Regions from separate parts of the Blautia sp. St.27G3 genome, predicted to be linked through region 1. Evidence: predicted binding sites of a transcription regulator. Region 1 holds the regulator's gene; the other holds the start of a gene.
The links. The regulator HrcA, encoded in region 1, represses chaperone genes, less so after heat shock. The targets are predictions, from matches to a motif close to TGTTAGCACTCNNNNNNNNNGAGTGCTAACA.
Positions count from the first base shown of each region.

Region 2: the regulator HrcA is predicted to act here: its motif matches at 9,241-9,271, upstream of clpB (ATP-dependent chaperone ClpB).

Region 1 covers NZ_BAAGFO010000003.1:519,150-534,248, reverse strand. Annotated here, with positions in the region: gene clpP (ATP-dependent Clp endopeptidase proteolytic subunit ClpP) at 29-610, shown strand; gene clpX (ATP-dependent Clp protease ATP-binding subunit ClpX) at 691-1,974, shown strand; gene lon (endopeptidase La) at 2,006-4,336, shown strand; gene yihA (ribosome biogenesis GTP-binding protein YihA/YsxC) at 4,337-4,954, shown strand; gene rpsT (30S ribosomal protein S20) at 5,035-5,298, opposite strand; gene gpr (GPR endopeptidase) at 5,469-6,443, shown strand; gene AC6I2O_RS16575 (stage II sporulation protein P) at 6,645-7,931, shown strand; gene lepA (translation elongation factor 4) at 8,049-9,860, shown strand; gene AC6I2O_RS16565 (DUF3786 domain-containing protein) at 9,863-10,567, shown strand; gene hemW (radical SAM family heme chaperone HemW) at 10,703-11,866, shown strand; gene AC6I2O_RS16555 (SGNH/GDSL hydrolase family protein) at 11,856-12,608, opposite strand; gene hrcA (heat-inducible transcriptional repressor HrcA) at 12,846-13,868, shown strand; gene grpE (nucleotide exchange factor GrpE) at 13,885-14,514, shown strand; gene dnaK (molecular chaperone DnaK) at 14,576-15,099, shown strand, end outside.
Region 2 covers NZ_BAAGFO010000005.1:96,994-112,092, reverse strand. Annotated here, with positions in the region: gene AC6I2O_RS19140 (nucleoside hydrolase) at 1-466, opposite strand, end outside; gene AC6I2O_RS19135 (LysR family transcriptional regulator) at 823-1,722, opposite strand; gene AC6I2O_RS19130 (ABC transporter substrate-binding protein) at 1,943-2,953, shown strand; gene AC6I2O_RS19125 (BlaI/MecI/CopY family transcriptional regulator) at 3,295-3,654, shown strand; gene AC6I2O_RS19120 (M56 family metallopeptidase) at 3,674-6,082, shown strand; gene AC6I2O_RS19115 (AI-2E family transporter) at 6,188-7,354, shown strand; gene AC6I2O_RS19110 (polysaccharide deacetylase family protein) at 7,727-9,064, shown strand; gene clpB (ATP-dependent chaperone ClpB) at 9,310-11,907, shown strand; gene AC6I2O_RS19100 (DUF4250 domain-containing protein) at 11,995-12,171, shown strand; gene AC6I2O_RS19095 (phosphopentomutase) at 12,457-13,647, shown strand; gene AC6I2O_RS19090 (MATE family efflux transporter) at 13,849-15,099, opposite strand, start outside.

The DNA of each region.
Region 1 (15,099 bases):
CTATTTTCAGACAGGGAGGAATTGGAGCATGAGCCTTGTACCTATGGTCATTGAACAGACCGGAAGAGGAGAACGTTCTTACGATATTTATTCCAGATTGCTGAACGACCGGATTATTTTCCTTGGAGAAGAAGTGAATGATGTAAGTGCGAATCTGGTTGTTGCACAGCTTCTGTTTCTGGAATCCGAGGATCCGAACAAAGATATTCAGCTTTATATTAACAGTCCGGGCGGCGTAATATCCGCAGGGATGGCGATTTATGATACAATGCACTATATTAAATGCGATGTTTCCACGATCTGTATGGGAATGGCAGCCAGTATGGGAGCATTTCTGCTGGCAGGAGGTACGAAAGGAAAGCGTTATGCTCTGCCGAACGCAGAGATTATGATTCATCAGCCTTCCGGCGGTACACAGGGTCAGGCTACGGATATTAAGATTATGGCGGACAAGATCCTTCAGACAAAGAAGAAATTAAATGAGATGCTTGCTGCCAATACAGGACAGCCGTATGAAGTGATCGCAGCTGATACAGAGCGTGATAACTGGATGTCGGCGGAGGAAGCGAAAACTTACGGACTGATTGATGAAATTATCGCGCCGCGATAAGGTGTATATTATGGGGCTGTTACGCAGGAAAATCGTAACAGTCCCGCTGTGGTTCATTAGATTATTTAAGGAGTGGGAAAATGCCTGGCAAAAACGGAGAAAAGATCAGATGTTCTTTCTGCAACAAGACAGAGGATCAGGTCCGCAAATTGATCGCGGGACCGAATGGGGTATACATTTGTGATGAATGCGTTGAAATCTGTTCAGAGATTATTGAGGAAGAACTGGATGCGGATGCTCTTGAGGAGGATACAGAGATTAATCTGCTCAAACCCATGGAGATCAAAGCATTTCTGGATGAATATGTGATTGGACAGGATGAGGCGAAAAAAGCGCTTGCAGTAGCCGTATACAATCACTATAAGAGAATCACCGGCAGTAAGTATCTGGATGTAGAGTTGCAGAAAAGTAATATTTTGATGCTGGGGCCAACAGGTTCCGGAAAGACGATGCTGGCACAGACGCTTGCGAGGCTTTTAAATGTACCGTTTGCAATTGCAGATGCAACTGCACTGACGGAGGCAGGATATGTTGGAGAGGATGTGGAGAACATTCTTCTCAAAATTATTCAGGCTGCAGATTATGATATTAAAAAAGCAGAGTATGGTATTATCTATATAGATGAGATCGATAAAATTACCAGAAAGTCTGAGAATGCATCCATTACAAGGGATGTATCGGGAGAGGGTGTTCAGCAGGCACTTCTGAAGATTCTGGAAGGAACCGTGGCATCGGTGCCGCCGCAGGGTGGGCGCAAACATCCACATCAGGAGCTGTTGCAGATTGATACGACCAATATTTTGTTTATCTGTGGCGGAGCATTTGAAGGAATTGATAAGATTATTGGAACACGTCTGGACAAGAAGGGAATCGGATTTAATTCAGAGCTTACTGAGAAGGATAAAAGAAATGTCGGAGAAATTTTGAAAAAGGCCCTTCCGCAGGATTTTATAAAATTTGGTATGATTCCGGAATTTGTGGGACGTGTGCCGATTGTGGTATCTCTTGATGAATTGGATAAGGATGCGCTGGTTCGAATTTTGACAGAGCCGAAAAATGCTATTGTGAAGCAGTATCAGGGACTGTTTGGTTTGGATGATGTTGCGCTTTCGTTTACACCGGAGGCAATTGAGGCGATTGCAGAAAAAACGATCAAGAGAAAGACGGGGGCCAGAGGTCTGCGCGCCATTATGGAGCGTGCGATGCAGGACTTGATGTATCGGATTCCGTCAGATGATACGATTGAGACATGTCTTGTGACAAAGGAAACCATTGACGGAAGCGGAGAGCCGGAGCTCACGTATCGGGAAATTCCGATTGGACGGAGAAAACGTAGAATCGGAATGATGGAGGAGACTGCATAAAAGACAGCCTCGTATCAGTGATGAGGAAATTATGAACGAAGTGAAAAGAAGAATGCCTGCAATACCATTGCGGGGGCTTACCGTGTTGCCTACAATGGTACTGCATTTTGATATCAGCAGAAAAAGCTCCATCCAAGCAGTTGAGGCGGCGATGGAGAAGGATCAGATTATTTTTTTAGTGACGCAGAGAAACCCGGATGACAATAATCCGGGTTTACGAGGTTTATACGAGCTTGGCGTGATCGCAAAAATTCGCAATGTGGCCAAGCTTCCGAAAGATATTGTCCGCGTGATGGTAGAAGGAATCCAGAAAGGGCGCTTGTTGGAGGGAGATGCTGCTAACGGCTATCTTGAAGTGCAGGTAGAGCCGGCAGAGGAGCAAAGTCCTCAGATAGAGGCGTCCATGGCAGAGGCGATGGTGCGCGCGCTGCGCGATTTGCTTGTGCGTTATGGTCAGTTAAATCAGAAATTTGGCAAGGATATGCAGAAGCAGCTTCTGGAGATCCAGGACCTGGAAAAGCTGACTATGGCAGTGAGCGTGCATCTGCCGATGTATTATGAGGATCGCCAGAAACTGTTGGAAAAAGAAGATATTATTGCACGTTACCATGATCTGAGTGCGCTGATTGTGAATGAGATGGAGATCCTTCAGATTCGCAATGAGATTCAGCAGAAGGTCAAGGAAAGAGTGGACAAGAATCAGCGTGAGTATGTGCTGCGGGAGCAGATCAAGATTATTCAGGAGGAACTGGGCGAGGATGGCCTGCTTTCTGATGTAAAGCATTACCAGGAGGCGGCGCAGGCGTTGTGTGCGTCCGCGGAAGTAAAAGAAAAAATCAGGAAAGAAGCGGAACGTTTAAAAAGTATCGGTAATAATTCCGCAGAAAATTCCGTGCTTCGTACCTATATCGAAACATTGTTGGAGCTGCCCTGGGATAAGACCTCAGAAGATAACCGCGATTTGAAGAATGCTGAGCGGATTCTGAATGAGGATCATTATGGCTTGGAAAAGGTAAAGGAGCGTATCCTGGAGTTTCTGGCGGTTCGCTGCCTGAATCATAAGGGAGACAGTCCGATTCTGTGTCTTGTAGGACCGCCGGGAACGGGCAAGACATCGATTGCGCGGTCAGTTGCAAGGGCGCTGGATAAAAAGTACGTGCGAATCAGTCTTGGCGGCGTGAGAGATGAGGCGGAAATTCGCGGACACAGACGTACTTATATTGGAGCGATGCCGGGACGTCTTGCGGCGGGAATGCGTCAGGCGGGGGTTAAAAATCCGTTGATGTTGCTTGATGAGATTGATAAAGTGAGCAGCGATTACAAGGGGGATACTTCGTCAGCGCTTCTTGAGGTATTGGATTCTGAGCAGAACTGCAAGTTCAGAGACCATTACGTGGAGGTTCCGATCGATCTCTCGGAGGTGCTGTTTATTGCTACTGCAAATGATCTTCAGACTATTCCGCGACCGCTTCTGGACCGCATGGAAATCATTGAAGTGAGCAGTTATACAGCCAATGAAAAGCTGCATATTGTGCGTGAGCATCTTGTAAAAAAGCAGATGGAACATCACGGACTTGCGGCGAAGCAGCTTACCATTACAAAGTCGGCGCTTGAGTCTGTGATCAGCGGTTATACAAAAGAGGCGGGCGTACGTCAGCTTGAACGCAAGATTGGAGAGATTTGTCGGAAGGCAGCTCGGGAAATTCTGGAGCATAATGTGAAGTGCGTACGTGTTTCAGAAAAAAATCTTGAAAAATATCTGGGCAGAAAACGGTTTACCATCAAGAAAAAGAATACAAAAAACGATGTGGGTATTGTACGCGGGCTTGCATGGACGAGTGTCGGAGGCGATACCTTGCAGATCGAAGTGAATACGATGCCGGGAAAGGGTGAATTTTTGCTGACTGGTCAACTTGGCGATGTGATGAAGGAGTCTGCGCGGACAGCGATCAGCTATGTGCGCTCACTGGGAAACGAATACAGGATTGATGCAGAATTTTTCAGCAAGAATGATATTCATATTCACATTCCGGCCGGTGCAGTTCCCAAAGACGGACCATCAGCAGGAATTACGATGGCGACGGCGATTCTTTCTGCAATTACAGGTATTCCGGTGCGTGCGGATGTTGCGATGACGGGTGAGATTACACTGCGGGGAAGAGTTTTGCCGATCGGAGGCCTGAAAGAGAAACTGCTTGCAGCAAAGCAGGCCGGAATCACAACAGTACTTGTTCCTTCTGAAAACAAGCCGGATATTGCCGAAATGCAGGAGGAGATTACAGGCGGATTAGAGCTTGTGTACGTGAGCGCGATGCCGGAGGTACTGAAAACAGCATTGGTATGCGATAAGAAGGAGAAATAGATGGTTATCAAGCAGGTAAGCCTGGAAACAGTCTGCGGCATAACAAGCAAACTGCCGGAGAATGAAAAGGCAGAGGTGGCTTTTGCAGGGAAATCAAATGTCGGAAAATCATCGCTGATCAATGGGCTGATGAACCGCAAAGCGCTGGCACGTACGAGTGCTCAGCCTGGAAAGACACAGACAATTAATTTTTATAATGTCAACGATGCACTGTATCTGGTCGATTTGCCGGGATATGGTTATGCCAGAGTCTCTCAGACAGAAAAAGAAAAATGGGGCAAATTGATTGAACGGTATCTGCATGAGTCCGGGCAGCTCCGCGCCGTTTTTCTCTTGGTAGATATCCGGCATGAGCCTGGCGCGAACGATCGAACGATGTATGAGTGGATTTGCAGCAATGGCTATGAACCGATTATTATCGCGACGAAGCTCGATAAAATTAAGCGCAGCCAGATACAAAAGCAGATGAAATTGATTCGGGAAGGACTCTCTGTACGTCCGGGGACTTTGATCATCCCTTTTTCCGCAGAAACGAAACAGGGGCGGGACGAAATCTGGGAAGTGATCGAAGGCCTTTGTGCAAATGAGCCGAACGACTTGCCTTTAGAAGAAGCATGAGGAAAATAAAAAAGCAGCCGGAATGACGGAACCAGCTGCTTTTTTTATGTTATTTTTATCTGATTTTATCTGATCTATGCTTATGCCAGGGTGTTGACTGCTTTTGTCAGACGTGAAACTTTTCTTGCTGCATTGTTCTTATGATAAATGCCCTTTTTCGCAGCTTTATCAATGATAGAAGTAGCAGACAATAAAGCAGCCTGTGCAGCAGCCTTATCATTTGCTGCAACAGCAGCTTCTACTTTCTTAACAGCGGTCTTAACAGCAGACTTTGCAGACTTATTACGCTCATTTCTGGTCTTTGCTACCAGGATTCTTTTCTTTGCAGATTTGATATTAGCCAATGTGTACACCTCCAAACATTTTGTATTTATGCTGTGTTTCATTAAAATCGGACACGGTCGTTTAATGTAAACATACTCATATATCTTATTCCAAACCATCTTTCATGTCAATACATATTTCTGAAAAACTTGTAAAAAATAGGTTACAGAAAGAACGAAGGAGAGCAGCTATGATGGGAAATTTTCAGATACGAACAGACCTGGCTCTGGAGGCCAGAGAAAGCTATGGAGAGGCAGACATCAAAATCCGTGGTGTGGATGTGGAAGAGAGAGCGGATGAGGAACGCGAAATTTATACGACGATTGTACGAATCGAGACGGAAAATGGAGCAAAGGCGATGGGAAAACCGGTCGGAACCTATATTACGATCGAGGCCCCCAATATGTCCACGCCGGACGAAGGTTATCATCGCGAGATTTCAGAAGAGCTGGCCAGTCATCTGCAACATGTGTTGAATCGGTATGCTTCCGAGGGCAGGTGTCGGGATTCGGTGTTAGTAGTTGGTCTTGGGAACCGGGAGATTACGCCAGATGCACTTGGGCCGGACGTGGTAAATAATCTTCACATCACGAGACACATGATACGTGAGTATGGCCAGGCTTCATTTGTGGCTGAGGGCTCCAGAGAGGTCAGCGCAATCGTTCCGGGTGTTATGGCGCAGACTGGAATGGAGACTCTGGAAATTATCCGGGGTGTGGTGCAGGAAACAAAACCTTCTGTGGTCATTGCCATTGACGCGCTGGCAGCACGCAGCACCAGACGGCTTAACAGAACCATTCAGATCAGCGATACAGGGATTAATCCAGGGTCTGGTGTTGGAAATCACCGAAATGCCATCAATGAGGAAACGCTCGGTGTTCCCGTAATTGCGATAGGCGTTCCGACCGTAGTAGATGCGGCGACCATTGTCAATGATACGATGGAAGAATTGGTGAACCAGATGGATAGCTCTGCTAGCATGCAAAAGCTTGGTGGTACTCTGGGGACGCTGAACCAGGCAGAAAAACATCAGATGATACGGGAACTGATTTCACCGCATTTGAATACGATGTTTGTAACACCGAAAGATATTGATGAATCGGTCAAATATCTGAGCTATACGATATCAGAGGGGCTCAATATTGCATTTGCAAAAGAAAAATAAGCAGTCATGAAGTAGTTTAACTAGGCAGAAGGTCATATTTTTTCACTTTTCTTCATATATATATGGTAACGTCTAAAGCTGGCGCGATAGAGCTGCCAGGTACAATCAGACGTTAGCATTATTTGCCAGGAACACAGATACCAGTGGAGCTGCCGCATAAAACAGATCTTATGCGGCAGCCCTGTTTTCAGGAGGCACAATATGAGGGGAACGGATGGATTACAGAAGGTTCTGTATTTATTAATCATTGTACTTGGAATTTATATTATATATAAGGGAGGCAGCGTTTTGCTATCCACTTCGATGATCCAGGACAGACTGGATTATGGCAATGTGCAGCGTTCGCTGGAAGATAGTGCAATACGCACCTGGGCGCCAGGATATGCGGCAGCAGTCGAGAATGGGGACGGAGAAAGTCTTGCTTCGCTTTGGATGGAGCAGGTAGTACCTGTGTATAGTCATCTGGCCAGGGGACAGGCTGAGGAAGAGAGCGAAACAACAGGGACTGGCAGCGACGAAGTACCAAACGAGGCAAACAGCCAGAAAGAAAAAACGGCGAAAGCGGGAGATCAGACAGGCCTGGAAACAAAGATGCAAACAGGACCAGAAACAAAAACACAGGCTGAAACAGGCACAGCTACAGATGCAAAAACCCAAAACCAGACAGATACGCAGGCAGAATCAGAGGATGTTTTACAGGCATCCGGCAATTCTGTAATTTCAGAGGCTTTGCGCACGCAGCTGCAGGATTTCGATTATCTGCTGAATCATTATTACACGGTAGATTCAGGTACAACAGCAGATGCTGATCTTTTGGATGTGGATATGCTTCTGGCAGAAGATTTGACAATTCAAAAAAAGGAGGGTGTTCCTCAGATTTTAATCTATCATACGCATTCTCAGGAAACGTTTATTGATTCCAGAGAGGGAGAAGAAGCAGATTCTATTATAGGGATGGGGAATGTGCTGGCACAGGAATTGCAAAATACATATGGGTACGAGGTAATTCACGATACGGGCGTTTATGATTTGGTGGATGGCGTGCTGGATCGAAGTGCGGCGTACGATTATGCCCGTGATGCTGTGGAACAGATTTTGCAGGAAAATCCGACCATTGAGGTTGTCATTGATTTACACCGGGACGGCGTGGAGGGACAGAAATTTGTAACGGAAATTGACGGCAAGCCGACTTCTATGATTATGTTTTTTAACGGAATTTCCAGGAACAGTCAAGATGAACCGCTTACTTATCTACAGAATCCTTATATTGCACAGAACCTGGCTTTTTCTTTACAGATGCAGCTTGCGGCGCGGGAACGTTATCCGGATTTTACGCGGAATATTTATCTGAAGGCAGAGCGCTTTAATCTGCATCTAAGGCCGCGCTCGCTGCTGATCGAGGCTGGAACACAGCTTAACACAGTCGAGGAAGAGAAAAATGCAATGATAGTACTGGCACAGCTGTTGGATCAGGTGCTTTGCGGTTAAAATGTTGGCTGCCCTATGGACAAGCAATAAAAGAATGTGTTAAACTGTATCGAATATAAAAGGCCGGAAAAGGAAAAAGACAGGCTGTATTTAGGGTATCGGCAGGGAGGAACACAGGTGGCAGCAGAGCAGAATAAAATCAGAAATTTTTGTATTATTGCACATATTGATCATGGTAAATCCACACTCGCAGACCGTATCATTGAGATGACGGGACTGCTGACCAGCAGGGAGATGCAGAATCAGGTCCTGGATAACATGGATCTGGAGCGTGAGCGCGGAATTACGATAAAGTCTCAGGCGGTTCGGACCGTGTACCGGGCGCAGGACGGGGAAGAATATATATTTAATTTAATTGACACACCGGGGCATGTGGATTTTAACTATGAAGTATCCAGGAGTCTTGCGGCATGTGACGGTGCGATTTTGGTGGTTGACGCTGCGCAGGGAATTGAGGCGCAGACGCTGGCGAATGTATATCTGGCGCTGGATCATGATCTGGATGTGATGCCGGTCATCAACAAGATTGACCTGCCAAGCGCGGAGCCAGAACGTGTAATCAATGAGATTGAAGATGTCATAGGGATTGAGGCTGAGGACGCACCTCTGATCTCAGCCAAAACAGGGCAGAATGTGGAACAGGTGCTGGAAGCGATTGTGAAAAAAATTCCGGCGCCAGGAGGAGATGCCAGCGCACCGCTCCAGGCACTTATTTTCGATTCTGTGTATGATTCCTATAAAGGAGTCATTATATTCGTACGGATTATGGAGGGTACGGTAAAAAAAGGTACTCCGATCCGCATGATGGCGACCGGAGCTGAAGCTGAGGTTGTGGAAGCAGGCTATTTTGGCGCGGGGCAGTTTATTCCATGTGAGGAACTGAGCGCCGGAATGGTTGGTTATCTGACGGCAAGCCTCAAAAACGTGAAAGATACTCGTGTCGGAGATACGGTAACGTGTTCGACCAGGCCGTGTGCAGCGCCGCTTCCGGGCTATAAAAAGGTCAATCCAATGGTATACTGCGGCATGTATCCGGCGGACGGGGCGAAATATCCGGATTTGCGGGATGCTCTGGAAAAATTGCAGTTGAATGACGCATCGCTGCATTTTGAGCCAGAGACGTCGATTGCGCTCGGCTTTGGATTCCGTTGTGGGTTCCTTGGCCTTTTGCATCTGGAAATTATCCAGGAACGGCTGGAACGCGAATACAATCTGGACCTTGTGACAACGGCGCCCAGTGTTATCTACAAGGTTTACAAGACAAACGGAGAAGTGATTGAACTGACCAATCCGTCCAATCTGCCGGACCCGTCTGAAATTGAATATATGGAGGAACCGGTGGTTGAGGCTGAGATCATGGTGACAACAGAATTTATTGGTTCCATTATGGAACTCTGTCAGGAGCGCCGAGGCATTTACGGAGGCATGGAGTACATTGAGGAGACGAGAGCTCTTCTAAAATATACGCTTCCGCTGAATGAAATCATCTATGATTTCTTCGATGCGCTCAAGTCACGCTCCAGAGGTTACGCATCTTTTGACTATGAACTGAAAGGATATCAGCGTTCCGAGCTTGTGAAGCTGGATATTCTGGTGAATCGCGAGGAGGTTGACGCGCTGTCGTTCATTGTGCACGGCGAGACCGCTTATGAGCGCGGACGCAGAATGTGTGAAAAATTGAAAGAGGAGATTCCGCGCCAGCTGTTTGAGATACCGATTCAGGCTGCGATCGGCAGCAAGATCATTGCCCGGGAGACAGTAAAAGCAATGCGCAAGGATGTCCTGGCGAAATGTTACGGCGGTGATATTACACGAAAGAAAAAGCTGCTGGAAAAACAGAAGGAAGGAAAGAAGCGGATGCGCCAGATCGGAAATGTCGAAATTCCGCAGAAGGCTTTCATGAGCGTGTTGAAGCTGGATGATAAATAAAAATGAAAGAAAAACGGGCATCAAATTATGAAAAGCTGTGTGAGGATTGGCGGCTGAAATTTCTGGAACTGGATCAGGAAAAGCTGTGCCGGAGGCTTCCAGAGCTGAAGCAGGAAGGAGAATATCTGACCTTGTTTCATTTCGGACAGAAGTACGGAGTGCACAGGCAGACCGGCCAGATCTTTGCGTTGTCTGACTGGCTTATGCGTGGAGGGGCTGACGACAAGGCATCCGAAGCGCTGGAAGAAGTATCGGTAAACGTCCGCCTGGACATCTACAATCTGTTCTGGTACAGCAAAGAAACAGCGTATTTTCAGAATCGCTGGGTACCGTTTCGCGAATTGAAAAACGCAGGCCCATTTGCACCGGCTTTTGAGAAAAATATCCTGAAACCACTTGCAGCGACCTTCGAAGGAAAGCCTGATAAACTGAGAGAAGCAGCACAGGCCCTGGGTGGAGAGATGCTGTCCCAGGCAGATGTAGGCTTTATACTTCCATGTTTTGTATGCATCCCAATGCAATTCCTGTTCTGGGACGGAGACGACGAGTTTCCTGCGCAGGCCAATATCCTGTTTGACTACAGTGCAACGGATTACATTCACGTAGAATCCACCGTCACACTGGCTACAGAAGGCCTTGTGAGACTCAAGAAGGCAGCAGGCCTCCCACTTCGCGGGACAACCTTCGAAATAGAAAATGGCTCATAATCAGACCAACCCATGTAATCCATCTCACATAAGTGTGTAAAAATGAGTTAAAAATAAAAAAGTAAGTTTATGAAAGACGATATAAAAACGATACGCGTCTAAGCGTACCTGTAAAAATTTTCCCGGAGAAACACCATGCAAAAAACAAAAGACCTTGAGATTTACATTCATATCCCATTCTGTATCAAAAAATGTTCCTACTGCGATTTCCTGTCCTTTCCGTCCAGCTCCAAACTACAGGAATCATATCTTAGTACCCTGAAAAAAGAAATAAAGGCTTTTCCATATCATGAAGAATACCGTGTAATCACGGTATTTTTTGGTGGAGGCACACCGTCTGTTCTCGATGCAAAATGGATTACCGAGATTATGGAGCTTGTGCGCAGTCAGTTTCATCTGGAGCCGGAAGCGGAGGTGTCTTTGGAATGTAATCCTGGTACTGTAGATGCAGAGAAACTGAGCAGCTATCGAAGAGCAGGCATCAACCGGCTCAGCATTGGCCTGCAATCTGCGGATGACAGAGAGCTTGGCCTTCTAGGAAGAATTCATACCTGGAAGGATTTTGAGAGAACGTATGAGCTTGCGAGAAGAGAAGGATTTGATAATATCAATATTGATCTGATGTCAGCGCTGCCGGGACAGACACCAGACAGCTGGGAGCAAACCATACGCTGTGTATTGGAGAAAAAACCGGAGCATATTTCCGCCTACAGTCTGATAATCGAAGAGGGCACCCCTTTTTATCATCGCTATGCAGAGGATGTAAAACGGCGGGATCGAGGAGAACAACCGGAATATCTTCCATCAGAGGAAGAAGAGCGGCGCATGTATGTCAGAACGGAAACACTGCTGGCAGAAGCAGGGATGCATCGTTATGAGATTTCCAATTATGCGCTTCCGGGGTACGAATGCCGTCACAATAAAGGTTATTGGCAGGGAACTGATTACGTCGGATTCGGACTTGGCGCGTCATCTTTGCTGCGCGGCGTTCGCTGTCAGAATACGGAAAAGATGGAAGCGTATCAAAACGATGGTTTTTTAAATAAGAAGCGGGAAATACTGAGTGTAGAAGAGCAGATGGAAGAGTTCATGTTTCTGGGATTGCGCATGATTCGCGGTGTCAGTATGGCAGATTTTGCCCGGCGTTTTGGAAAATCCATGGATGAGGTATACGGGGATGTCCTGAAGCGTCAGATGGAGCTTGGATTGCTGCAAAAAAAAGAGGGCCAGGTATACCTGACCCCGCGGGGAATTGACTTGAGTAATTGTGTTATGGCGGAATTTTTGCTTAGCGTGTAGTAGGTTTTTCTGTTTCTAGTTTAGCAATTTCTTCTGCGGCAAAAGTATGAATTAACCGGTAATTGTCTCCGGAATAATGTACGCCGTCGATGGTACCGGCTTCTTTCATGAGTAGATAGGAATAGCTGTCTATATAAGCGGAACCAAACGTATTTTTCAGATGATTGTTAAAATCTGTGATTTCTTCATTTGTAATATTTTTGCATATGTCAGGATCAATCGGATTTACTGACAGAAAGTAAAAGTGCGTGTCCTTATATTTATCGAGAAGAGATGTATACAAGGTGAGATAATTTTCCATATTGTCATAATCGTTCACACCAAAATTGAACACTACGGGAGCTTCCGGATAATCTTTGATGGCCTTTTTCAGCAGTGGAAGACCGTTTGCAGAGAGCCAGTCGTAACCTTCGCCGGAAGCGCCTATGTAAACATCGTCATTTTTAACGGCATCGCGCATTCCAATTGTTCTGGAATCGCCGACCCAGATCGTAAAAATACCGGAAGCAGAATGCTCTGTCTCGTCCGTCTGTGACTGGTTTGGCACACTGGTTTCTGATTCAGAAACCTTGTCTGATTCGTGGAGTGCAAGAATCACAGCTTCTGCATTTCTCTCGGCAAAGGTGCCTTCCGACGGAAAAAGCACGTCCATGTGCTGTGTGGTCAGATAGATGACCAGAAGTCCCAGCGCAATAAGTGCTAGAACCGAAAGTATGATTCCGATGATAGTCTCTTTCTTCATATAATATGTCCTTTCCAGAATCAAACAGAAGTTTGTTACTGCTATACTATATCACATTCAGGTAAAAAGTCAATTCATATCAAACGAGGGGATTCGACAGCCGCTGACAGGATGTTTCTTGAAAAAAATGAAAAAGGCTATTGACAAAAGACTATGACAGTATTATATTTACAACGTAAGGTGTTAGCACTCAAAACAAGAGAGTGCTAACAAGCAGAGAAGAAGGGAGGAGTTCAGATGCATCTCACAGATCGGAAATGGACGATTTTAAAAGCAATCATCAAAACGTATCTGGAGACCGGTGAGCCGGTTGGCTCAAGGACTATTTCAAAATATGCCGACCTGAATCTGAGTTCCGCTACCATACGAAATGAGATGTCGGACCTGGAGGAGATGGGATTGATTCTTCAGCCGCATACTTCAGCAGGACGTATTCCTTCCGATGCCGGCTACCGGTTGTATGTAGATCATATGATGGAAGAAAAAGACCGGGAAGTCACGGAAATGAAAGAGATGATGATTCAGAGGCAGGATAAAATGGAGTTGCTGCTCAAGCAGCTTGCCAGAGTCCTGGCGACGAATACAAATTATGCAGCGATGATTTCCGGACCGCAGTACCACCGGACAAAGCTCAAGTTTATTCAGCTGTCGATTGTCAGTGAATCGCAGATTCTTGCCGTTATTGTTGCGGAAGGAAATGTAGTGAAAAATAAGATGATTTCCATAGAGCATGGGCTGGATCAAAAGACCGTGCTGGAGATGAATATTTTATTGAACACAGCGCTGAACGGACTGACACTCGAGGAGATTAATTTAAGCACGATTGCAAGGCTGAAAGAACAGGCAGGCATTCACAGCGAGGTGGTCAATCAGGTGCTGGACGTCATTGCCGAGACGATTCAGTCGGAAAATGACGTGGAAATCTATACGAGCGGCGCGACGAACATTTTTAAATATCCGGAGCTGAGCAGCAGTGAGAAAGCGAGTGAGCTGATCAGCGCGTTTGAAGAAAAAAAGGACCTGGTCGATATGATCAGCGGTGATGTGGATCAGGAAACCGGAATCCAGGTTTACATCGGTCAGGAGACGCCCATTCAGTCCATGCAGGATTGCAGCGTTGTCACGGCTACGTATGAGATCGGTGAAGGAATGTATGGAAGGATCGGTGTGATTGGTCCGAAGCGTATGGATTATGATAAAGTGGTCAGTACATTAAGGACGCTGATGGTACAGCTTGATCAGATATTCAAGAAAGAGTAGAAAGGTGGAACAGCCAGTGGAAGAGAACAGACAGGAAGAAATTCTGGAGGAAGCTGCAGCGCAGGCAGACGCTGCGGAGGCGGAAGAAGTCATAGACGACACACAGGAGACGGAAGAGTCTGCTGCATCAGAGATGGAAGAGATGCAGGAAGATTCAGAAGAGCAGGACGATCAGAAGAAGCGCTCTTTGTTCGGCAAAAAGAAAAAAGATAAAAGAGATGTCCAGATTGAAGAGCTGACAGACCGGGTGCAGCGGCAGATGGCTGAGTTTGATAATTTCCGCAAACGTTCCGAAAAGGAAAAGGCTGCCATGTATGAAGTCGGAGCGAAAAGCGTGATTGAGAAGATCCTTCCCACAATTGACAATTTTGAACGCGGTTTTGCAGGCCTGACTGAAGAACAGAAAGAGGATGCGTTCGTACAGGGAATGGAAAAAGTATACCGGCAGATGCTTACTACATTGGAGAGTATCGGTGTGACGCCGATTGAAGCGCTCGGCAAAGAATTTGATCCGAATTTCCACAATGCAGTGATGCATGTGGAGGATGATGAGGCCGGAGAGAATATCATAGTGGAGGAATTCCAGAAGGGCTATCTTTACAGAGACAGTATCGTGCGGCACAGCATGGTAAAGGTGGCAAATTAAAGGCAAGAACATTTTAATTATAGATTTTAGAGCAGGTTAATCATTCAAGGAGGAAACAATTATGGGAAAAATTATTGGTATCGATTTGGGAACAACCAATAGCTGCGTAGCAGTTATGGAAGGCGGAAAGCCGGTAGTTATCACAAATACAGAAGGCTCCAGAACAACACCGTCCGTAGTGGCATTCACAAAAACAGGAGAGCGTCTTGTCGGCGAACCGGCAAAGCGTCAGGCAGTGACAAACGCTGACCGCACAATCTCTTCAATAAAGAGACACATGGGCAGTGACTACAGAGTAGAAATTGATGCAAAAAAATATTCACCGCAGGAAATTTCCGCGATGATTCTTCAGAAGCTTAAAGCGGATGCAGAAAACTATCTCGGTGAGAAAGTGACAGAGGCAGTAATCACAGTTCCGGCATACTTCAATGATGCACAGCGTCAGGCGACAAAGGATGCAGGAAAGATCGCAGGTCTTGACGTAAAGCGTATCATTAACGAGCCGACAGCGGCAGCGCTTGCATACGGACTGGACAACGAAAAAGAGCAGAAGATCATGGTATACGACCTTGGCGGCGGTACGTT
Region 2 (15,099 bases), on a different contig from region 1:
CTTCACGATATACTTCTACGGCATCTCTTGCATCGGCTCCGTCGCGCAACGTAGTTTCATATTTCATGGTTACAGGCTTACAGTAATAATAGCTGTCCGGAGTCAGTACCGCGTCTCCCTTGTACGTTCCGACCGGGATATCTGGGCGGCCATAATAAATGTTGATTGCCTCAAGACAAGATGCTCCGTAAATACAGGTACTGTTACACAGGGTTGCCAGTATGTTTGCACGTCCCTCTTCTGCATAGGAATGCAACATGGCAAGTGCTCCGGCATCGTCTACGTCGTCCGCGATGTCTGTGTCATAAATAATATTTGCCACTTCGTTGCCGGGGGCAGGCCATTCCCCTTCGTACTGTACGAATGCGGGTGCCTCTGCAGCTGCTGCGGAAGCGGGCATTGTGTTTGCAAACATTCCGAAAACAGCTGTCCCTAATACTACTACTGCTAAATTTCTTTTTTTCATACTCTGATACCTCCGTGAATAGGAATACTTCACAACAAAACTGCTAAAACTAAGGCAGTTTGCAGCATAGTACTCATTAATATAATAATTTAATTCTAAATTCAAATATTTGATCTCACCGTGACAAGAATCACGGTGAGACATGTTTGTGTGTTATTTTTAATGAAAAAACAAAAAGGAAAATTAAGAAAATCCTATTAAATCAAATAAAAGAAGCGGTAAAATAGAACAAAATCTAACAAAAATACACAAATAATAAAAATCTCCAGCTATGTAAAAGAAACGATAAGTACTGATGAGGGCATTTCTATATTCTGAAAGAACTGTCTGATCAGAATGTATGTGAAAAAGGTATGTCAGGAAGGACTTGCGGGCAATCCGTCTGTAAACAGATCTATGATTGCTTCCATCTGGGGAGAAATCCATTTGTCTCTATGATAGAGAAGCTGCGCCCACAGATCAATTTCAAAGTTTTTTACATTCAGGTAAGCCAGCTTTCCCGCACGCACAGCAGATACAGTTGCGTAGTCCGGCAGAAGCGAGATGAAGTTACCTGCTTTTTCAAGAATCCGGCAGATCAGGTCAGTGTTTCCCATTTCAAAGACAGGCTTTATCTCAAGCGATTCGCTGGCCAGCCGTTCATCCATGATACGCCGGTAGCTCATCCCTTTTTCGGTCAGGATAAAGGGTTCATGCGTCAGATCTGCGGCACTTAGTGCGGCGGCAGTTCGAAGCGGATTACCGGCGCCTGTGACGAAATGGACATCTTCCTTTTCTTCCTTTACAATAATGTAATCTGTGTTGTAGATATGGTGGTCCAGCGTATAAACAAAATCCACCTCATTCTGGTCAAGGAGGCGGAACATTTCTTTTGTTCCTGCTGTAATGATTTTTATTGTGATGCCCGGGTAGTTTGTCCGCAGATATCCGAAGAGTTTATCAGCAATCACGCCGCAGAGGGAATCTGCCATGGCAAGCCGGATGTGGCCGTGGACTTCCTGATGTGGCTGTGTGGTTTCCTGCATTTTCTGAAGCAGCTGGTTCATCTGATGCGCATAGCGCAAAACTTCAGACCCTTTGTCCGTAAGTGAAACGGTATGGCCGATACGCTCAAACAAAGAGACACCAAGCTCATTTTCGAGCTGCTTGATCTGAAAGGATACGGTGGACTGAGAGTAGCCGAGTTTTTCAGCAGCCTGCGTGAAACTGGAAAGCTCCGCAGTATAAATAAATGTGTTCAGGTTTTTAAAATCCATGAGGAACCTCCATATTTTTGATTTATTTATATGCCATGTTTCCGGAAATCCAGGTAAAGTAAAAAGACAATGCGTTTTCCAGACATTGATTTCATGACACAAAATCAGTATAATATATAATGCAGCTTATGGAAAGCTGCAACGCAGGATTTCATAAAACGTATGGAACATGCATGAATGACAGAAAAACGGTATTGAGATAAAGAGAGGGAGATGTGGGATGAAGAGAAAGAATGGAATGTTTCATAGAAGGATGTTTTGTACGGCTGTAACCGGGGCAGCTATGCTTTCCGGTATGATGGTTGTTTGTGCAGGCGCGGCAGAAGTAAAGGCAGAAACAGATACATTTACTGTTGGGATTTGTCAGTATGTGCAGCATGAGGCGCTGGATGCAGCGACAGAGGGTTTTAAGACGGCTTTGCAGGAACGCTTGGGAGAAAAGGTGATTTTTGATGAACAGAATGCGCAGGGGGATTCCCATACGTGTCCGATTATCATGAATGGATTTATTGCAAAAGAGGTAGACCTGATTCTGGCGAATGCCACGCCTGCGCTTCAGTCAGCGGTAACGGCAACGAGTGAGATTCCGATTCTCGGCACCTCTGTTACGAATTATGCGGTGGCTCTGTCGCAGGAGGATTTTGATGGTGTTGTGGGAGGGAATGTTTCAGGGACCTCAGATCTTGCGCCTCTCGACGGGCAGGCGGATATGATACAGGAACTGTTTCCAGACTGTAAAATGATAGGACTGCTCTATTGTTCGGCTGAGCCTAATTCACAGTATCAGATAGATGTGATGACGCAGGAACTTGAGACACGGGGGTATGTGTGTACCGCATATGGATTTCTGGATTCTAATGATGTCAGTTCAGTTGTGAATAAGGCAGTCATAGAGAGTGATCTCATCTATGTTCCGACAGACAATACGGCTGCAGCGAATGCGGAACTGATTGCAAATATTTGTAGTCCGGCCGGCGTTCCGGTGGTGACGGGCGATGAGGGGTGTTGCAGAACGTGTGGCGTTGCGACTCTGGCGATCAGTTATTATGAGCTTGGCTATGTGACCGGAGAAATGGCAGCAGATATTTTGGAAAACGGAGCGGATATTTCTACGATGCCGATTCAGTATGCACCGAAGTTTACGAAAGAGTATAATAAAGCAGTCTGTGAATCGCTTGGAATAGAGATTCCGAGCGATTATACAGAGCTGAAGATGAGCGGGGAGTTCTAGGTTTTTGGGAGGAGGACGCCCCGGATAAAAGAAACAGGGCAATGGGAGCCAGACAAATAAGTCACCCATTGCCCTGTTTCTTTTATCCGGGGGCTAATTTGGTAATAAAATGGCTAGGTCTCTGTTTCATGTTAGTGCAAATGAATGTTAATGACAAACGACTGTAGTAGTGTGTTGACAAAGAGAAACTACTGTGGTAGTATGAAAACGTAAAAACTACTGCAGTAGTGTAATGCAAATGTAGTGTATTGGTATGGAGGCAGTGCGCTGATACCAATGTGCTGTAATGGTGTTAATAGCCGGCGCAGGGATATGGCGCAGAAATGAAGTGAGGTGTAGGGATGGATGTGAAATTGTTTGATTCAGAACTGAAGGTAATGGATGTGTTATGGCGGAACGGTGACTGTACGGCAAAATACATTTCGGATGTTTTGAAAGAAGAAGTGGGTTGGAACATGAATACGACGTATACGCTGATTAAACGGTGTATCAAAAAAGGTGCGATTGAGCGTTCTGAGCCGAATTTTATGTGTCATGCATTGATTGCCAAAGAGACAGTGCAGGAAGCGGAGACGAATGAGTTAATTGACAAGATCTACGATGGTTCTGCGGATAAGCTGTTCGCAGCTCTGCTGGGGCGCAGGAGGCTTTCAAAAGAACAGATTGATCGGCTGCGGGAGATTGTCGGAGAATTGGAATGAGGTGAGAACTGTGAATTTGATGCAGATGAGTTTTTGTGGCAGTGTGTTGATTCTGGTGACGGTCATTCTCCGTTCCCTGTTGATTCATCAGCTGCCGAAGAAAACATTTATGGTTTTGTGGATGGTGGCGCTGTTTCGTCTGCTGGTTCCGGTGGCCTTGCCCTCTCCGGCCAGTATTTATACCTTGGTTCAGAGAAACGAACCGATGCAGGAACGGATAGATAATCATTCGAAGACAGGTAATATGGTCTTAACGAATGGTTCCATTATAGAGGGGGTGTCTGGCCTGGCGAAGGGGGATCTGTCCGAAGTGCGTGATACCGACACAGTGTATCGGGCAGAGGCTGTGAGGGGCGATGTTTCCCAAAATAGTGGGTCGGTGCTGTTTTCTTTCGCGAGAATCCTTTATTTCGCCGGAGTACTAATATGCCTGGGGTTCTTTGGTTTTACGTATTTCAGATGCTATCGGGAATTTAGTACTTCTCTTCCGGCAGTGGAAGAAAGACTGCGCAAGTGGTACGCGGCACATCCGATGCTGCGTCCACTGTCTGTGCGCCAGTCTGACCGCATAGAGGCCCCACTGTCTTATGGGATTTTGCGTCCGGTGATTCTGATGCCGAAGCGGACGGACTGGGAAGATGGAGAGACGCTTGCCTATGTGCTGGAACATGAATATGTACATATTCGAAGATATGATGGGCTGATAAAGCTTGTTATGGTGGCAGCCCTGTGCCTGCACTGGTTTAATCCACTTGTCTGGGTCATGTACATTTTGGTAAACCGGGATATGGAATTATCGTGCGATGAAACAGTTGTCCACAGATTTGGCGAGAAAGCGAAGGCTTCTTATGCCATGACTCTGATCCAAATGGAAGAGAAAAAGAGCGGCCTGACACCGCTTTGCAACAGTTTTAGCAAAAACGCAATAGAAGAAAGGATAACAGCAATTATGAAAATCAAGAAAAATTCCGTGTCTGCACTATTGGTTGCAGCAATGCTGACCGTGGGTGTGGGCAGTACATTTGCAACGTCTGCAGCGCCAGAATCTACAAATAAGACAGATACGACCAGTCAGTTAAAGGAAAATGACAGAACAGATATCACCGGTGAATTACCAGAGAATGATTCTGAGATTCGCATGGAATCATTTACGGATTTTGATGATAGCCGGAACATGTGGGAGGAGATTTTAGCGCCGTATGAGCCTTTTGGACTGATCTGGGAATATCACCCGGATGAAAGCGGTAATGGACTGAAGATGTATTTTAATGGAAAAGAAGTCCGGGGCATTTTCGACGAAAACAATGGCGTTTGGATTACGGAACATACCGGGAATTCAACCTATGGTACAGATGCAATAGAGCTTTATACGATTTATACAAATGGGGTACTTTCCGGGCTTCGACAAGCTTCAGAGGAAGAGGAGAAGAAATGGAATGTCGGAAGAAGGGCAACGTCTGTTGTAGCAGATATTGTTTCTCAGATATTGCAGGATGTGGCAGACAAAACCGCTTACCGAAATGTAGAAGATTTTCTGGCCGAGGTGATAGGTGAAGTAAAAGACCGTGTACCGGAGGCACTCGCAGAAGAATTTGGCGGAGCTGTATCAGATGAATTGTTAAAGGAAGTAAGCAATCAGATCTGGGAGGAACTGGATTTAGATGAGCTGGCAAAGATTTGGGAAGAACTGGATGGCGAACTGGAAGACCAAATGGAAGAAGCGGAAGAAGTCTGGGATTATGATTTAGAAGTTGCAGAGGAGGATTGGCTTCCGGAATTGGAGACAGAGAATGGCAGCGATCAAAATGCGGATGAGGCAGATTATGAATCTTTGTTGGTACTGAAAACACCGGATTACGAAAAACAGTCTGTGCAAGAATTTAATCAGGCGCTTCTGGATTGGGGCAATGAAAATTTTGAGCGTCATGAACGGATTTTTGAAGATATTTTCAACAATGATTACAGCGATTATCTTTCCCAGGAAGAGCAGGATTTCCTGGAACTGACCTGTGTGCTTTCAAATGAAGAAAACTTTCGCATGATTGTGAGCAGTCTGGAAAAACCGAAAACATCCGGGGAATACGGAGGAATTTTTCTATCAAAAGCACTGGAAGGAGAGACGGAAGGACTTGCATGGTGTGATTTGTGGTATCTTCTGAATTATCATATTGCAGATAACAAACATCTGACAATAGGGGAACGGGATCGCTGTATCCGCGGTGTGATGGAGGAGATCAAGTCTTTCTGGGATCAGACAGACCTGGAGACGCTTATTGCGATGACAAAGGATGAAATGGCAGCCCGGATCGGTGAAATTGCGGAAAAACACAGCAACGATCTGATTAAAATTGTAATTCCTGCGGATCAGGTGAGTTTTGAGGTAATGGATGAACGGGAGGAACTACGAAGAGAAGCGGAGATACAGTAGGGATTTGTAAACTTGACTTCCCGGAAAAGCTGAATTAAGATAGGGAAAGGCCTGTATCAAACAGTTTCCTGTGCAGCTGCTAATTTATAATCCGGAGGAGTATGCATGAAAAAAGAAGAGTGGAAAAAAATCTTTTATCAGTCACTGACCATGTTTATGTCACTGGCATTGGCGATTGTTTTGTTCTTTGTTATCTGGAATTTTGACCAGATACGAAACTCTCTGTACTGGGTGACAGGTATTCTGACCCCGTTTGTATATGGAGGTGTTCTGGCGTATCTTCTGAAAACGCCCTGTAATTTTTTGCAAAGGAGAATAGAAGCGATCTTGCCTGATAAGAAAAAAAGCATGGCAAATAACCTGGCTGTTGTGCTCGTTATAGTTCTGGCAGGGCTGGTTCTGTATCTTCTGCTTATCATGGTGATTCCGGAGGTGGCAAGAAGCATTGCAGTTCTGGCCAATACAATTCCGCAGAGCATAGAGCAGCTTTCCAAATGGCTGGCTGTAGAGCTGGAAGGGAATGAGGTGATTCAGAGCTATGTAAACACAGCGCTTCTGGATGTGGAGAAAAGACTGGAAGCATGGATGAGCACAGATCTGATGCCGCTGTTGCAGGGCATCATGGGTGGATTTGCCAATACGGTGGGATCGGTTTTCACTCTTTTAAAAAATCTTGGAATCGGTGTGATTATCTGTATTTATCTCCTTGCAGGCAGGAAAATCTTTGCGAGACAGGGAAAAACAGTGTTATATGCGACGTTGCAGCCGGAATCAGCAGATAAGATTTTAAAAGAATTTGCATTTATTGATAAAACGTTTGTCGGTTTTTTTGCAGGAAAGATTTTGGACAGTGCTGTGGTAGGCCTGATTTGTTATGCATTTTGTCTGATTATGAGCTTTGTGACAGATTTTCCAAATGCAGTACTGATCAGTGTGATCATAGGCGTGACAAATATTATTCCGTATTTCGGCCCTTTTATCGGAGCAATTCCGTCTGCACTGCTGATTTTGATCACAAGCCCCGTGAATTGTGTGATCTTTCTTATTTTCATTATTATTCTGCAACAGTTTGATGGAAATATCCTGGGACCGAGGCTGCTGGCAGGTAGCGTAGGGCTGAGCGGCTTCTGGGTTCTGTTTTCGATCACATTGTTTGGCGGTGTGTTTGGTTTTGCCGGAGTTTTGATTGGCGTGCCAGTGTTTGCAGTGATATATGATTTTATCAAGAAGCTGGTGGCAAGAGGACTGAGGCGGCATGGGAAAGCGGCATAATTAGATGATGAGGTGATCATCACAGAAGAGCGTAGGGGTTAACAGATTCTTTTAAAGTGATTCCGGATAGAAAAAGCGTGAGTCATAGAAACAGGGCTTACGCTTTTTTTGCGCAAAACGCCCTTTTTTATTCTGTCATTATGACCGACGTTATGGAGGAAACAAAAAAGAATTTATGAAATAGTGAAAGATATAGTATCCGCTTGACTTGATGGGAAGCCAGGATTAATATAATTCTATAGCTTATAAGATGCAGCAGGGGGATTCCCACAAAGGCCAGTACTTGCGGTGATCCAGGATCTTGTGAAAAAACTGGCGACAGAAGGGTTGAGACGGAAGAGCGGAATACAAAAGAGAGAAAGAGGTTATGAGATGAGGTGTTTAAAGAAATTACTGCTGGTATTTTTGACGCTGGTCACATTATTGGGGCTTCCGGTGGCGGCAGAGGCCAAGGTCAAGACAACGAATGCGAAATCCTACAGTCTGAGAAATGTGACAAAAGCAGAGGAAGTGAACGGAACCTGGGTCAAAAAATCCGGAGGCTACAAATTCAGAAAAGAGAACGGAAAATATGTGACTAGCCGTTGGATTAAAGTAGAAGATAAGATTTTCTACATCAACAGTAAGGGCTATCGCACATCCGGATGGATCAAATACAGGAACCATATGTATTACACCAGCAGGAAGGGGCCATTGTGGATAGGCTGGTTGAACCATGGAAAGTATTATCTCAAACCGACCGGAGCAAGAGCAACAGGGTTCTACACGGTGGACGGCCAGAAATATTATTTTGATGAAAAGACCGGCGTTAAGGAGACAGGATGGGTAACGATTGGGAAAAGCCGGTACTATTTTGATAAAGAGACCGGCCAGATGCAGAAAGCAAGGTGGGTCAGAGAAGGAAAATCATACCGGTATGTGGGAAAGAACGGTAAGATGCAGAAATCCTGCTGGCTGACGATCGGAACAAATAAGTACTATGTGGATGCAACAGGCGCAAGAGTAACAGGCACCTATTATATCGAAGAGAAAGGCTATTACTTTAAACGTAACGGGGTTTATGATCCTTCCGTAAAGGTAAAACCAGAAGTAGATCCAAGTAAGCCTATGGTGGCACTGACCTTTGATGATGGTCCAGGAGCTTATACCAACCGGCTTTTGAACTGCCTGGAAGAGAATAAGGCGAAAGCCACGTTTTTCATGGTGGGGTGCAGTGTCTCCAGATATAAAAATGTGGTAAAACGTATGGCCAATATGGGATGCGAGCTTGGAAATCATTCTTATAGCCATCCGGCATTTACCACGCTGTCAGTTTCTTCTATGAAGAATCAGGTAAATACCACCAACAAAAAGATTCAGGAAGCCAGCGGGAAACTGCCGACGCTATTCAGACTTCCCTACGGAGATGGTCATAATAATCATACCGTATTAAACGCGCTGGGCCTTCCGTCGATCTACTGGTCTGTGGATACCAGAGATTGGGCGAATACAGGAAACAGCCAGCATACGGTGAATGCAGTATTAAACAGCGTAAAAAGTGGAGATATTATTCTGATGCATGACATCCATCTGTCCACCGTAAAAGCCTGTGAGATCATCATTCCGGCTTTGAAAAAGAGAGGCTACCAGCTGGTAACAGTGAGCCAGCTGGCGAAATATAAGGGAAAGACTACACTGAGAAAAGGAAAGACCTACACAGGGTTCCGGTAAAACGCACGTTAGCTCCCCTAATAGGATTGCGCCATACGATTTTCGAAGAAAATGCGACAGCCGCCACTAGTACAATCGTGACGGCTGTTTGAAAATTAATTGTAAATTTACAGGAAATGACACTTTTATACGAGGTAAGAATTATAAGAAACAGCTTCACAAATTCTTCACAAAGAAATTAGCACTCACCTCTTGACAGTGCTAACAATTAGGTCTATATTGAAAACTGGAAGGGAGGTTTGCTTATGAATATCAGCAAATTTACACAGAAATCCATCCAGGCAGTGAATGACCTGGAAAAGATCGCTTATGAGTTTGGCAATCAGGAGATTGAGCAGGAGCATCTGCTTTATGCGCTGTTGCATCAGGAGGACAGCCTGATCGGCAAGCTGATTGAGAAAATGGAAATACAGAAAGAGTACTTTGAAAACCGTCTTGAAGAGCTTTTGAATGCACGGGTGAAGGTCTCAGGCGGAAATGTTTATATTGGTCAATATCTGAACAAAGCGCTGGTCAGCGCGGAGGATGTGGCAAAACAGATGGGAGACGAATATGTGTCGGTGGAGCATCTGTTTTTATCACTGCTGAATCATCCGAGTCCTTCTATGAAACAGTTCTGGAAAGAATTTGGTATTACAAAGGAACGGTTTTTGCAGGCCCTTTCTACGGTGCGCGGTAATCAGCGGGTAACGACGGACAATCCGGAGGCGACCTATGATACATTAAACAAATACGGGCAGGATCTTGTGGAGCGGGCGAGAAACCAGAAACTTGACCCGGTTATTGGAAGGGATGCCGAGATTCGGAATGTGATTCGTATTCTGTCGAGAAAGACGAAAAATAATCCGGTTCTGATCGGCGAACCAGGTGTCGGCAAGACGGCAGCTGTGGAAGGGCTCGCGCAGAGGATTGTGCGGGGCGACGTTCCGGAAGGGCTGAAGAATAAAAAGATTTTTGCGCTGGATATGGGAGCTCTGGTAGCCGGAGCGAAGTATCGCGGTGAATTTGAGGAACGTCTGAAGGCGGTTCTGGAGGAAGTGCGAAAGAGCGAGGGCGAAATCATTCTGTTTATTGATGAACTGCATTTGATTGTAGGCGCAGGCAAGACAGACGGTGCCATGGATGCCGGAAATATGCTGAAGCCCATGCTGGCCCGCGGCGAGCTGCACTGCATCGGTGCGACGACGCTGGATGAATACCGTAAATATATCGAAAAGGACCCGGCGCTTGAGCGAAGATTTCAGCCGGTGCTTGTAGACGAACCGACGGTTGAGGATACCATCTCTATCCTGCGTGGGCTGAAGGAGCGTTATGAAGTATTCCACGGCGTAAAGATTACAGATAGTGCGCTGGTGGCTGCCGCTACACTGTCACATCGCTATATTTCAGACCGGTTCCTGCCGGATAAGGCAATTGACCTTGTAGACGAGGCGTGCGCGCTGATCAAAACGGAGCTTGATTCGCTTCCGACAGAGCTGGATGGGCTTCAGAGAAGAATTATGCAGATGGAAATCGAGGAGGCTGCGCTGAAAAAAGAGACGGACAAGCCAAGCCGGGACCGTCTTGAGGTATTACAAAAGGAACTTGCGGAGCTACGGGATGAGTTCAATTCTCAGAAAGCCCAGTGGGATAACGAGAAAAAAGCGGTAGAAAATCTTTCGGCATTGCGTGAACAGATTGAGGCAATGAATAAGGAGATTGAGCTGGCAAAACGCAACTATGATCTGAACAAGGCGGCAGAGCTGCAATACGGAGAACTGCCGAAGCTTCAGCAGCAGCTTGCAATCGAGGAAGAAAAGGTGAACAGCCGTGAGATGACTCTGGTGCATGAGAGTGTGACAGAGGAAGAGATTTCTAAAATTATTTCCCGGTGGACCGGAATTCCGGTATCGAAACTGACACAGGGCGAGCGGGCCAAGATTCTGGCGCTCGATGAGGAGCTTCACAGAAGAGTAGTGGGCCAGGATGACGGTGTGTCGAAGGTGACAGAGGCAATCCTGAGATCGAAAGCCGGAATCAAGGACCCGACCAAGCCGATTGGTTCATTCCTGTTCCTGGGACCGACGGGCGTCGGCAAAACTGAGCTTGCAAAGGCACTGGCCGAGAGTCTGTTTGACGATGAGCAGAATATTGTCCGTATAGACATGAGTGAATATATGGAGAAGCATTCTGTGTCGCGGCTGATTGGAGCGCCCCCCGGATACGTCGGATACGAGGAGGGTGGTCAGCTGACGGAAGCGGTGCGCAGAAAACCGTATTCAGTAGTTTTGTTTGATGAGGTGGAAAAGGCACATCCTGATGTGTTTAATGTACTTCTTCAGGTGCTCGACGATGGACGGATCACAGACTCTCAGGGACGGACAGTAGACTTTAAAAATACAATCCTGATTATGACTTCCAATATCGGTTCACAATTCCTGCTGGAGGGGATTGAACCAGACGGCAGCATCCGTGAGGAGGCGCAGAATATGGTGATGGAACAGCTGCGCGGCAGTTTCCGTCCGGAGTTCCTGAACCGTCTCGATGAGATTATTATGTTCAAGCCATTGACCAAAGAGAATATCGGAAATATCATTGATCTGATGGTTGCAGACCTGAACAGACGGCTTGCGGCGCAGGAGATTCGTCTGGAGCTGGATTCCGATGCAAAAGGGTATATCATTGAGGGTGGCTACGACCCGGTATATGGCGCGCGACCTCTGAAGCGTTATTTACAGAAGAACGTGGAAACGCTGGCTGCCCGTCTGATTCTTTCTGGTAAAGTGGGTATGGATGATACGATTGTATTCCATGTGGCTGACGGAAATTTGAGTGCAGATGTAAAGCAGGAAGGGCAGAAGTAATCCAAGTGAGGATATAAAATCAGAGGTGGAAGGCGAAGCCTGAAGTCATATGGACAATTAGTCAATAATTTGGAAAAGGAGATAGCTATGAATTTGCCGCAGGATCCGATTATGCTGCTGAGTTATGTGAACACACAGCTTCGCGACCACTATGTTTCTTTAGATGATTTTTGCGCGAGTGTGGATGTGGAACGAAAAGACCTGGAAGAAAGACTTGCAAAAGTGAATTATGAGTATGATGAAGCGTGTAATGCTTTTGTATAAGCTGGGAAAGCATATTTTTGGAATGAGAAGAGCTTTATATAAGAGCGGACGCACTCAGATAAGAGAGACACCCCCGGAGGTTCTGACGCAGAGAAGTCACCTCCGGGGGTGTCTCTCTTATCTGAGGCGGATTGCACTCCAAACATCGGAGTGGCTAAACCTCCGGATGTCGTGTCCTGTGGGCAGAGAAGAAAGGAGGGAGTGCCAGTGATTACATACGAGGAATTGTTTTCTTTTACATCTTGTGATAAGATAATCTGCAAATAACAGGCTGGAGGTCTGAATATGAGAAGGTTTAAACGGATTTTTGTGATTGTACTGGACTCGCTCGGAGCGGGAGCACTGGCGGATGCGGCGGATTACGGAGATGCAGGGACAGATACGCTTGGACATATTTCAGAGTGTGTCGAGGAGTTTCATATTCCGAATCTGCAAAGGCTGGGACTCGCCAATTTCCATCCGCTCAGGCACGTGGAGTCGGTCGGGCAGCCGCTGGCGTACTATACGGCGCTTCACGAGGCGAGTAAGGGAAAGGATACCATGACAGGACACTGGGAAATGATGGGGCTGCATATTACGGAGCCGTTTCAGACTTTTTCAGAGCATGGGTTTCCAAGAGAACTGATCGAAGAGCTATCCAGAAGAACCGGACATGTGATTATAGGAAATAAGAGCGCAAGCGGGACAGAGATTATTGACGAGCTTGGCGAGGAGGAAATCGCGACTGGCCATATGATCGTTTATACATCTGCGGATTCTGTGCTTCAGATCTGCGGCCAGGAGGAGACGTTTGACCTGAAAGAGCTCTATCGCTGCTGCGAGATTGCCCGTGAGCTGACCATGCGGGAAGAATGGAAGGTGGGACGGGTGATAGCAAGACCGTACGTCGGAAGAAAAAAAGGAGAGTTTCAGCGCACCAGCAACCGGCATGATTATGCATTGAAGCCTTTTGGAAAAACGGCGCTGAATGCGTTGAAGGATGCAGGACTGGATGTAATTTCCGTTGGAAAAATCTACGATATTTTTGATGGGGAAGGACTGACGGAATCAAACAAGTCGAAGAGTTCTGTTCATGGAATGGAACAGACGATCGAGATAGCGGGACGCGATTTTGAAGGGCTTTGCTTTACAAATCTGGTTGATTTTGATGCGCTGTGGGGACACCGCAGAGACCCCCAGGGATACGCGGAAGAGCTGGAACGTTTCGATGAAAATCTGGGAATTTTGATGCCACTTCTTGGGGATGATGATCTGCTGATTCTTACGGCAGACCACGGAAACGATCCGACGCATACAGGCACCGACCATACGAGAGAGCGCGTTCCGTTTCTTGCCTGGTCACCTTCTATGAAGGGAAGTGGCAGGCTGGAGGAAGCCGATACATTTGCAGTTGTCGGCGCTACGGTTGCGGATAATTTCGGCGTTGCAATGCCGGAGGGGACAATCGGTTATTCCTTGCTGGATAAGCTGGTATAAAACACGAAATATAAAAAAACAGAAATATACAAAATGAAAATGTGAGAGTGGAACGACAGAAGAACGCAAAAGTGGCGGCTGAACAGATATTGAATCTGAACAGCCGCCACTTTTTTTGCAGCGAAATATGCTCAGGTATGCTGCAGGATTTTGGTATAACAGACAGTATGGCCTGAAAACAAAGCACGGTTCTTCCTGTGTTTATTCCAACGGTCGAATTTTCTGTGCGTAGATTCTGCGGAACAGAAATACAGATACCGCGAAGGATACAATCTCTGCGATCGGGAAAGACCACCAGACTGCGTTCAGTCCGAAGGTCATTGCCAGAATCCAAGCAGAAGGAAGCAGCATAAGGAGCTGACGGCAGATCGATACGATCAGACTGTAAACACCATTGCCAAGCGCCTGGAATACAGACCCGAATACGATCCCAAATGCGGCGAGCGGGAAACTCAAGCTGATTGTACGAAGCGCCTGCCTGCCGATTGCGAGAAGCTCATCCGAGGCGTTGAACATTTTCAGGAGCAGGTCCGGAACTAAGTTGAACGCTGCGAGACCAAGTATCATCATACAAAACGCCGCGATACAGCCCAGTTTCATGGTGTCCATAATGCGCTTTTTGCTTCGAGCTCCGTAATTAAATGCGATAATCGGAACAATACCGTTGTTCATTCCGAAAACCGGCATAAAGAAGAAACTTTGCAATTTGAAATATACCCCAAATACGGCTGCGGCAGTGGATGAGAACATCAGCAGAATTTTATTCATACCAAAGGTCATGACAGAGCCGATGGACATCATTAGAATAGAAGGAACACCGACAATGTAGATCATCTTGACTGTGGGGCCGTGGAAACGCATTTTCTTGAGAGAAAACTGAATTTCTTTGTTTTTTCGGAGATTGAAATAGATACCAAGGCACATAGCGACAATCTGGCCGAACACGGTGGCTGCGGCAGCCCCGGCAACTCCCATTTTTGGAAATCCGAAATAACCGAAAATCAGAATCGGGTCGAAAATGATGTTCAGAATGGCACCGACTCCCTGTGTGATCATGTTGTAAAAAGTAAGTCCGGTTGACTGAAGCAGCCGTTCCATGGTGATTTGCATAAATACGCCGAAAGAACAGATGCAGACGATACTCATATACTGATAACCAAATTCACGAATTTGCGGGTCTGGAGTCTGCGAGTTGAAAAAAAGTCTGGAGCCAAAGAGGCCGATTAGAGCAAAGATGACATAGCTGCAGATCGTCAAAAGCACACTGGTATTAGCGGCCCTGTTTGCCTGCTCATAATTTTTTTCACCGAGACTTCTGGACAGAAGCGCATTGACGCCGACACCGGTACCAGAGGCAACCGCAATAATCAGATTCTGAATCGGGAACGCCAGGGAAACAGCGGTCAGTGCGTTTTCATTGATTTGTGATACGAAAATACTGTCCACTACATT